DNA from 2 places in the Bellilinea sp. genome. Region 2 is predicted to be linked to the other one. Evidence: a T-box and tRNA genes for the amino acid it is inferred to sense, from the RefSeq annotation. Region 2 holds a T-box; the other holds one or more tRNA genes.

Region 1 (5,202 bases), on a different contig from region 2:
GATTTTTCGAGTTCCGTTCAACCCCTTCCAGAACGAAGCGTATTGGTAAATTGGCGGTTTTTGGCACGCTCCGGATCGGTATCTTTTGTAAATTGCGCTTCCAGCTCGATAAGGTCAGGTTCACGTTGCAGTGAAGGTGCGGTGGGCTTTTCAAGCCCAAGTCTTGCTCCCGGCAATAAACACAAAATCACGAGTAATACACCACAAATGAGGTAAACCAAATGATTGAGAATTGGTGTTCCCCAAAGCAAAATTTGCAATCCAAGCCACAAAATGAGCAGAACACTTTGTACCAGAGCCGCAGCCCAGGCCCAACCCAAGCGTTGCCATATTCCATAGGTTATCACCAGCGGACTTACGCCCATTATCGCTATTAACAGTAAACCGGGGATGACGAAATCGATAATCGGCAAGTTTCCTAATATTCTTGCTGATGAACCCATCTCCGCCCCGCCTGGATCAGTTAGCAGGGTAGTACCTTCAATCAACCCACCCAGTCCAAGCAGGACAAGGAATATCATCAATCCATAGCGTGCAATTTTTGTAATCATAATATTTCCTCACAGTCATACATCATCCGTCCTGTAAAAACCCAAAAAAAGATGGTAGAAAATTTTTCAAGATCCCTGTAGTTCCAATTAACAAACGATCGAGGGAAGAAAAAACATCTCGCCCCGCCATTAAAGATACAGCTTTTCACAGACACATCAAACTCACCAGGAAAAAACCTACTTCTTTTTATTTTGCATCAAGGTATCTGGTTTTTGTCAAGACATAGTGAAACCGCCATCGCTATATGGTGCGTAAACATTGGCGAAACCTGCTTCACCAATCTTTTTCTTTTAACATCTTCCTTTTTTCTATTATAGGGAGTGTTAGGCGATTCTCTGTATCTATTAAATTAAGGTTTTGTTAAGGTTTTCGCTCGAAAAGTAGGTTTATGTAGTGCAAGAAGGATTCGGATGGCATCCCTCGATGGTACGTTCGACCAATCCGGTAGCAGTGAGCCCGGCAGGATTCGAATAGCATCCCTCGATGGGACGTTCGACCAATCTGACAGCAGTGGGCCCGGCAGGATTCGAACCTGCGACCAAGCGGTTATGAGCCGCGCGCTCTGCCGCTGAGCTACGGGCCCCGGCGGCATTGGCTTGCCTTGCAGCCAAATTATATCACATTGACATTTCGCTGAGAGTAAAATGATAAGCAAATAACCGCTGGCTAACCCAGCCGCTTCGCCGCCCAACAGGCCGCCCCAATCACCCCGGCATGATCTCCCAGCCGCCCCGGCACAATTTCCACCTGTTCAACCGGCATGATGTGCACCCGCTCGCGCATCGTTTTTTCCATCGGGTCAAGTAGCAGCCGCCCAGCATGAGCAACCCCGCCGGTCACAATAATCCGCCGAGGGCTGACCGAGGCACACAAGCTGGAAGCCGCTACCCCCAAATAAAAGCCGGCCTGTTGGTAAATCTCACAGGCAATCTCATCTCCTTTCAGAGCCGCTTCTGCAATCAAAGCAGGAGTGATGGCGTTCAGGTCATAAGCACACAACTCGCCGATTTTGGTGGTCAGTCCCTGTGCAACAGCCTTCATACCCATTGCCGCAATTGCCGGCCCGGAAGCAAACGCCTCAAGACATCCGTAATTACCACAGCCGCAACGCGGGCCGTTGAAATCAATCACCATGTGGCCCAGTTCACCAGCCGTGCCCCCAATCCCCAAATGCAATTGGCCGTTAATCACCAGGCCGCCGCCAATGCCTGTACCAATTGCCAGCACTGCCACCGTATCCACACCCTGACCGGCTCCAAAACGCCACTCCCCAAAGGTGATCGAACGCACATCATTCAGCAGTGCAACCGGTAAGCGGGTTTTTTGTTGCAGTACATCTCGCAGGGGCACATGCGGCCAGGTACCGGGCAGGTTGGGCAGGAATAGCGTTTCACCCTTTTCAAGGTCAAGCACGCCCGGCACGCCAATACCAATCCCGCCTATATTCTCTGTTACCAGTCCGGCAGTCTCAATCATCGCAAGAAATAAATCTGCCATGCGCTGCATTACCGCATCATGCCCTTCGCGTGCCAACGTCGGAACGCTTTGTTGAAAGAGGACATGACCGGTTTCCACATCCACCACTGCCGCACGCAAGTTGGTTCCGCCCAAGTCACAGCCAATATATCGCTTCATAACTATTTATTCTGAAATTGAGTATTCAGGAGAGCTGTGCCCGACAGGCCAACACTCGCCGGGCACAGCCTTGACCAGATTGAGATTAGTGGATATAGGGTTTCAACACATCTCGCGCAAGGTAAAATCCGCGCTTGACCAGCTCTTCGCTGCCTTCAAAGACTCGATCCTCATGTTCAATGCTGACGACATAATCATAGCGAGCCGCTGTCAACGCTGCAAAGAACTTCCCCCAATCCATATCGCCCAGACCGGGTAAACGCGGCACCTGCCAGCCCATGCCTTGTGAGAGTACCCCGTGATTGTAAAGCCCTTCGCGGTCAATATGCAGATCCTTGGCATGAACATGAAAGATTTTAGCGGCAAATTCGCGTACAACCCGCTCATAGTCAATCATTTGCAACACCAGATGAGAGGGATCAAGATTTAAGCCGAAATTGTCTTCCGGAATAATCTCCCACATCCTTCGCCAGATGGCCGGTGTGCTGGCCAGGTTATTACCACCCGGCCACTCATCATACGAGAAAATCATCGGGCAGTTTTCAATGGCAATCTTCACCCCTCGTTCCTTTGCATATTGCACAATCGGCGGCCAGATTCGCGCATAATCTTCCAGATTCTGCGGCACAGTTTTGTTTTTATCCTTCCCGATGAATGTACCCACCACGCCAACTTCCAGCAAAGCCGCCGCATCAATCACCTTTTTAAGATGGGCAATCACTGTTTCGCGGTGCTCAGGATCAGGATGCAGGGGATTGGGATAGTAACCTAAGGATGAGATCATCAAGCCATAGCCTTCCAGCATTTTGCGAATCTCTCTGGCTTTGGCTTGATCCAGCTGGACAACATCAAGATGGGTCACCCCCGCGTAACGGCGGGTGGCTTTTTCGTGCGGCCAGCAGGCAATTTCAATCGCCTGAAAACCGCTCTCTGCCCCCCAACGGGCAACCTCTTCCAGCGTACTGCCGGGCAATGCGGCGGTAAAAAATCCCAGTTTCATCGTTCCCTCCATTTCAAATTAGACTTTGGTCCAGACTTTTTCTTTGGCACTGCGTTCGATGGCTTCACACAATTGCATTTCGTAGTGACCATCGGCAAAAGTTGGAAAATCAGGGGGCTTGCTGTAATCCCCGTTCAGGATATAGGTGTACACCTTATGGTAAAGTTGTTTGAAAGTATCCGGGAAACCCTCATTATGACCACCCGGATAGGAAGTTACCGCGCGAGCTTCGGGTGAAAGCAGCGCCGGGTCTTTCATGATAATCTGATTGGGTTGAGTGCGATGACCCACCCACAATTCATTGGGGCGTTCCGAATCCCATGCCAGCGAGGATTTTGAGGCATTAATCTCAAAAAACAGGCGGTTTTTTCGCCCTGAACAAACCTGCCCCACTGTTAAGACACCCCGCACATCATTCTCAAAGTGCAGCAGAATCGTTGCATAATCCTCCGTAAAGATGGGTTGATCCACGTAATCTTCTGGCTGGAGAATCTTACCTGTGTAAGTTTCGACCGGTTTGGCAGGTTTCTTGCGCACCGGATGCATGGTTTTGAAATCCGCAAATACTTCGACTACACGCAATCCGGTTATAAAAGTGATTAAATCCAGCCAGTGCGATCCAATATCACCCACCGCGCGCAGCGTTCCGCCCAATTCTGGTTCAAGCCGCCAGTTCCAATCCGTTGGGAATAACAGCCAATCCTGCAAATACGAACCTTGTAGAATGAACAAATCCCCCAATTCACCACTCTGCACCATACTGCGCGCCTGTTGAACCAGAGGATACATGCGGATGTTGAAATTCACTGCATTGACTTTACCGCTTTCCTTTGCCAGCTGCACCAGTTCCGCCGATTCGCGGGTATTCATTGCCAGCGGTTTTTCACAGACCACATGTTTGCCAGCCAGCAGCGCCGCTTTGGCGTGAGGATAATGGAGATAATTGGGGGTCGCCAGATGGACAACCTGAATATCCTCGTCCTTCAGCATTTCCTCCAGCGAGCCGTAATTGCGCGGAATACCCATTTCGGCTGCCTTCTGTTGCGCTTTTTCGCGGGTATTCTCAGCCAAACCAAGCACGGTAATCCCGTTACGGCGCAGGGCTTCGATGTGAGCAGGCCCAATGAAACCAGTACCGGCAACCCCAACGCCTATCGTGGATTTGCTTTGTTGCGGTGTCATAATCATCCTCCCCTGTCAGTACTCCCCACCGATTTTCACTTCACCGGCAGAGGTTTGTTCACCAGCCAGACGTGCTTTGAAGTCATCCAGAATCTTCGCGGTTGCTGTGGCTCCGCAACGGGTTACCCCGGCTTCAATCACTGCCAGCAGCGCATCCAGTGTCCGCACCCCGCCAGCCGCTTTGATCTGCACTTTCTCACTGACCGAGCGTCGCATCAAACGCAGATCCTCCAGGGTTGCCCCGCCGGGGGCAAAGCCGGTCGAAGTTTTCACCCAATCGGCACCCGCTTTTTCAGCCAGCTGACATCCGCGCACTTTCTGCTCATCCGTCAGATAGGCATTCTCCAGAATCACCTTGACTTTTACCCCACGCGCATGAGCCACATCACATACGGCCTTAATGTCCTGGAAAACAAAATCATCATTGCCGGAACGCAGCTCGCCAATGTTGAGCACCATATCCAGCTCCACCGCCCCGTCATCCATGGCGCGCTGTGCTTCGGCTACCTTGATCTCAGTAACGCTGCTGCCGTGCGGAAAGCCAATCACCGTGCTGACCAGCACATCCGAGTCTTTCAATTGCTCGGCTGCCAACCGCACATGACAGGGTTTGACACACACGGTCGCCACGTGGTAACGGGCTGCCAGTTGACACCCTTCAATCACCTCCTGAGAAGTTAACTCCGGACGCAACAATGAATGGTCAATTACCTTGGCCAATTGTTCATAACTGATTGTTTTCACATCGATGACTGTCATGATACCTCCAATAAAGATTTAGAATTTTCGCCACAAATCAATTGGTTTTTCAACCTGCGGCGGATTGTACGGAA
Region 2 (5,202 bases):
TGTTTCGCTCCCAGAGAAAATTCATTTTTTGGCTCGCCTATTTACTTGTTGGGTTGATTTCTATTTACCTTGCATTTTTCACCCGGATCGGGTTCCCCCGCTTTTTGACGGACTTTCAATCCACACTCTATGCTATGGTTGGGATTGGCGTGCCAATTAAGCTCCTCTTTGCTTTTGCGGGAGGGATGTTTATTCCTGTGTGGAATGGAATTCGCAAGGAATTGATTCGGGTGGTTATGGTCAGTTTCACTTCTACCGGATTGATCGGAGTGATTTTGTTGATATTGAATGCCGTAGAGGTGGTTGGAAGCTACCCTCGCCTGGTTGTTTTGCTGGATGTCTTCTTCAGTGTTTTATTATTCTTACCCGTCCGTTGGTTAGCGGTTCGACTGGTGGAAAAGGATAAGGGCGATGAAACCTCACCTTTGCGTGAATTTTCTCGAAATTTTTGTGATTGGTTCAGGCGTGGAGCCGGCTATGCTCTGCCCGTTGTGATTTTGCTGATTTTTTACCTGCTGCTTAACCTGTACTGGTTTGGCACTCCCACACCGGTCAGTGGTCAAATCAAACACTGGTGGGGCACGATTCCCGATGTGGTATATGGAAAACCGGTAAATTCCATGCCTGCCTTATTTGGATTTTTTGAAAATAGTGGTCAAAGTCCTTGGTGGTTGCTCTTCCTGCCGGTGTCCGTTATTTTGGATACATTATTGGGCGGACTGGAAGGACAAACCACGAGCGTGTGGTTGAAAAACGGTTTAATGCTCGGCTGGTTGGCCTTGCTGCTGGCGGGTCTGTGGCTAAGGATAAAGAAGCGTGGTATCGATGCGCAGACTTTAATGATTTTTCCATTGTTGACTGCTTGTCTGCTTCAAATCTTATATTACACCGGTAGTTATTACGTTAATCATCGCCCATGGTATTGGGTCAATCATTTAATTCTCGGTGTACTTTTGTATTCCTTTTCACTGGATGGTTGGAATTCATTGGTTTCTGCGACGGAAAACAAATCAGTCCGTTTGCCTGCTTTCAGCACTGTAGTGATGGTGGCTGTGGGGCTTTGGGGGAGTACCTATCTCTTGAGTTCCTTTGCTTTACAAAAAGATGATAAAACAGCTTATTACCTTGAAGAAGTGGAACGGTTGCAACAACATACCCCTGCAGGGGTCAGAATTGGAATGCCGGGTGGCGGTACAACGGCTTATTTTATTCGCGGGCGCACCATTGTCAATCTGGATGGTTTGATCAACAGTTTTGATTATTTTCAGCACCTCAAGAGTGGGCGAGGTCGGGATTATCTGGATCAAATGGGCTTAGATTATGTATTTGGTAACCCGGGTATGATCGAGGATTCTGCCCCGTATTACCAGCTGCTGGAGGGGCGGCTCGAACCTGAGGCGGATATTCTGGATTTCAGACTGTACCGCTACCGCTTACCCTAAAATTGTGGGCTGAAGAGCACTTGCCATTCGTTCAATTTCATGGCATAATTTTGCCAACTTGTAAAAGCGATGATGGAAACGAGTAAGTTTGTGCGCAGCCACAGCGAACCCGGGCGGGTGTGAGCCGGGTGCACAGCGACAGACTGAAAATCCTTCCGGAGCTGCAAACTGAACACAGGTTCGCCTGTCAGTAGGGGCGCCGGCTTCGCCAGCCGTTAGCATGGGCGCGAATATATCCTGAAAAAGGCGTATTCGGCAGAGAGCCTGCTTTTTAGGCAGGAAACAGGGTGGTACCGCGAGAAAACCCCTCTCGTCCCTGTGTGGACAGAGGGTTTATGTCTTAAATTCAAGTATTTGAGGAGTGAGCATGTTTCGACCGGTTTCTCCAAAACTCAATATCGTGCTGATGGAAGAGGGTGTGCTACGATTCTGGAAAAAGAATCAGATTTTCCGTAAATCACTGGAACAGCGGGAAGGCTGCCCGGAATACGTGTTTTATGAAGGCCCACCAACGGCGAATGGTAAACCGGGCGTTCATCATGTGCTTGCGCGTGCCTTTAAGGATGTCTTTCCCCGCTATAAAACGATGCAGGGCTTTCATGTCAACCGACGCGGCGGTTGGGATACCCACGGCCTGCCGGTGGAAATTGAAGTAGAGAAGAAACTCGGTTTTACCAATAAACAGCAAATTGAAGATTTCGGGATTGCCCGTTTCAATGAACTTTGTCGGGAATCGGCTTTCTCCTATATTCAGGAATGGGAGAAACTGACCGACAGGATTGCCTTTTGGGTAGATTTGGAAACGGCTTACATCACCTATACCAATGATTATATTGAGTCGGTGTGGTGGATCTTGAAGAACTTTTGGGAAAAGGGATTGCTGTATCAGGGGTTCAAGGTCGTACCCTATTGCCCGCGCTGCGGTACACCCCTTTCCGATCACGAAGTTGCTCAGGGGTATGATGAAGCAACGGATCCATCGGTATTTATACGGCTGCCACTGGTTGATGAGCCTGATACATCGCTGCTGGTATGGACGACAACACCATGGACATTACCTGCGAACGTGGCGGTAGCCGCACATCCAGAGGAAACCTATGTAGTGATCGAAAGAGATTTGGAAGAAGGTGGAAGTGAGAAATTAATCCTGGCCGAAGCCTTGCTGGAAAAAGTTTTTGATGGTCAACCATATCGTCTTGTAAAGAAGATGAAGGGTAAAAGCTTAAGAGGCAAGCGTTATCAACCCTTGTTTACTTTTGTGCCGCCGGATAAACCGGCTCATTATGTGGTGCTGGGTGACTTCGTGACGACTGAGGATGGAACGGGTCTGGTTCACATGGCACCGGCGTTCGGCGCCGAAGATATGAGCGCGGCGCTGGAATTTGACCTGCCGATCCTGATGACGGTTGCTCCGGATGGTACTTTTATCTCAGATGTGCGCCCATGGGCGGGCGTATTCGTCAAGGATGCGGATCCTCTGATCACCGAAGACCTGCGGCAGCGTGGGCTCCTCTTCCGTTCGGGTACGTATACCCACACTTACCCCTTCTGCTGGCGCTGTGATACGCCGTTGCTGTACTATGCCCGGCCTACGTGGTACATTCGCACCAGCCAGTTCAAGGAACGAATGGTTGAATTGAATGAACAGATTAACTGGTATCCGGGGCACATAAAAAGCGGCCGGTTTGGCAACTGGCTGGCAAATAACATTGATTGGGCGCTGGGACGTGAGCGGTACTGGGGCACTCCCTTGCCAGTCTGGGAATGTGAGCAGTGCAAGCATCAGGAGTGCATCGGATCGGTGTCTGAGTTGAGTCAAAAAACGGGGCGCGACCTCTCCGGATTGGATTTGCACCGCCCTCATGTGGATGAAGTTTTCTACTCATGTCCGCAGTGTGGTGGTAAAATGCGGCGCGTTCCGGAGTTGATTGACGTGTGGTTTGACTCGGGTTCAATGCCTTATGCTCAATGGCATTACCCCTTTGAGAATCAGGAGATTTTTGCCCGACAATACCCGGCTGATTACATTTGTGAGGCGGTGGATCAAACCCGTGGATGGTTTTACTCATTGCACGCTATCAGCACACTGCTCAACGATCAGGTTAGTTTCAAAAATGTGATCTGCCTTGGTTTGATTCTGGACGGCAAGGGCGAGAAGATGTCCAAATCGCGCGGCAACGTGGCTGACCCGTGGGATGTATTGAACAAACATGGTGCCGATGCCATGCGCTGGTATCTCTACACGGCCAGCCCGCCCGGGCAAGAGCGGCGATATTCTTCTGAGCTGGTTTCGGAAGTGGTACGCAACTTTACGTTGACGCTTTGGAATACCTACTCTTTCTTTGTGACTTACGCCAATCTGGATGGCTGGAAACCGGATGCTTCGGTTGTGCCGCAGTACAGTGATTTGGACCGCTGGCTGCGCTCCAGCCTGCATACGCTGGTACGGGATGTGACCGCGGCAATGGAAAATTACGATGTTTTGGGGGCTACCCGTCCCATTGAAACCTTTGTGGATCAATTATCCAACTGGTATTTGCGGCGTTCGCGGCGGCGGTTTTGGAAGAGTGAATCGGATGAGGATAAACGGGCAGCCTATGCCACGTTATACGAAGCGCTGGTGACCATTTCTAAGCTGCTTGCCCCTACCATGCCCTTCATGGCAGAAGAGTTGTATCAAAATCTGGTGCGGAGCGTGGACGAAACAACGCCGGAATCGGTGCATCTGGCACGCTGGCCGGAGTATGACCCGCTTGTGATTGATGAACGGTTAAACCGCGAAATGGCATTGGTGATGAAACTGGCATCGGTGGGCCATGCAGCACGCAACAAGGCTAATCGTAAGGTGCGCCAGCCTTTGGCGGAAGCAGCTTTTTCGGTTGGAACGGCTGAAGAAATGCGAGTAGTTGAAACGTACGCTGATTTGCTGGAAGATGAATTGAATGTCAAAAAAGTGCGCGTGTTGGATACCACTGCTGAGGCGGTAGCCTACTCACTCAACCCGCTGCCAAAGCAATTAGGGCAAAAGTACGGTAGTAAATTCCCGGCAATCCGCAAGGCATTACTGGAAATGGATGCCGAATCTGCTGCTAAAAAATTGCTTACCGGCCAGTCGCTTGATGTAGAGGTTGATGGAGAAACTTTCACCATTTTACCGGAAGAGGTGGAAGTTCGGGCAACGGCACGCGAGGGCTTTGCAGTTGCCAGCGAGGGGGCTTATCTGGCCGCATTGGTTACAGACTTAACGCCGGAATTGGTCAAGGAAGGCCTGGCAAGGGAGTTTGTGCGCCGGGTTCAAGATTTACGTAAACAGGCTGATCTGGATATTTCAGACCGCATCCGCTTGTATTACACTGCCACACCCTTGCTGACCGAGGCTGTGGAGGAATTTTCCAATTACATTCAAGCCGAAACTTTGTGTGTTGAGATGGTCAATTCACAGCCAAACGAAAATCTGCCCACTACACAGGATAACTTTGATGGACAGGAAGTTCGCATTTCCTTGAAAAGGGTTGAATAGGAAAGTAGAAGCGTTGCAAAGGGGCTGTCCAAAAAGTAAGGGGACAGCCTCTTTTTTTGCTGGTCAAAACGGGTCTATTTGACCTCTTTTTCCATACCCATCGGGCTACCTGATCGTTCTTTCCAGACAGCCCCTTTTAAATAAACCGTACAAAAACTTTACAAACCCGGTCGAGTTGGTACAATAGAGTTGATGAAATCGAAACGTTTCAGTTTTAAGTGGATCTGGTTGCTGTGGCTG

What was found. The T-box of region 2 lies ahead of ileS (isoleucine--tRNA ligase). A T-box ahead of a tRNA ligase gene usually reads a tRNA of that ligase, here a tRNA-Ile.
Region 1: it has a tRNA-Ile gene. The T-box ahead of ileS (isoleucine--tRNA ligase) is inferred to sense a tRNA for this amino acid. The anticodon was not compared.

Annotation. Positions count from the first base shown of each region.
Region 1 is NZ_JBRCOK010000002.1:175-5,376, forward strand. Features, by position in the region: gene ACWIZX_RS00030 (hypothetical protein) at 18-551, opposite strand; tRNA gene ACWIZX_RS00035 (tRNA-Ile) at 1,064-1,135, opposite strand; gene ACWIZX_RS00040 (ROK family protein) at 1,219-2,187, opposite strand; gene ACWIZX_RS00045 (sugar phosphate isomerase/epimerase family protein) at 2,273-3,187, opposite strand; gene ACWIZX_RS00050 (Gfo/Idh/MocA family protein) at 3,206-4,369, opposite strand; gene deoC (deoxyribose-phosphate aldolase) at 4,385-5,128, opposite strand; gene ACWIZX_RS00060 (Gfo/Idh/MocA family protein) at 5,147-5,202, opposite strand, start outside.
Region 2 is NZ_JBRCOK010000003.1:7,485-12,686, forward strand. Features, by position in the region: gene ACWIZX_RS00135 (glycosyltransferase family 39 protein) at 1-1,442, shown strand, start outside; T-box leader at 1,503-1,763, shown strand; gene ileS (isoleucine--tRNA ligase) at 1,810-4,962, shown strand; gene ACWIZX_RS00145 (lysylphosphatidylglycerol synthase transmembrane domain-containing protein) at 5,155-5,202, shown strand, end outside.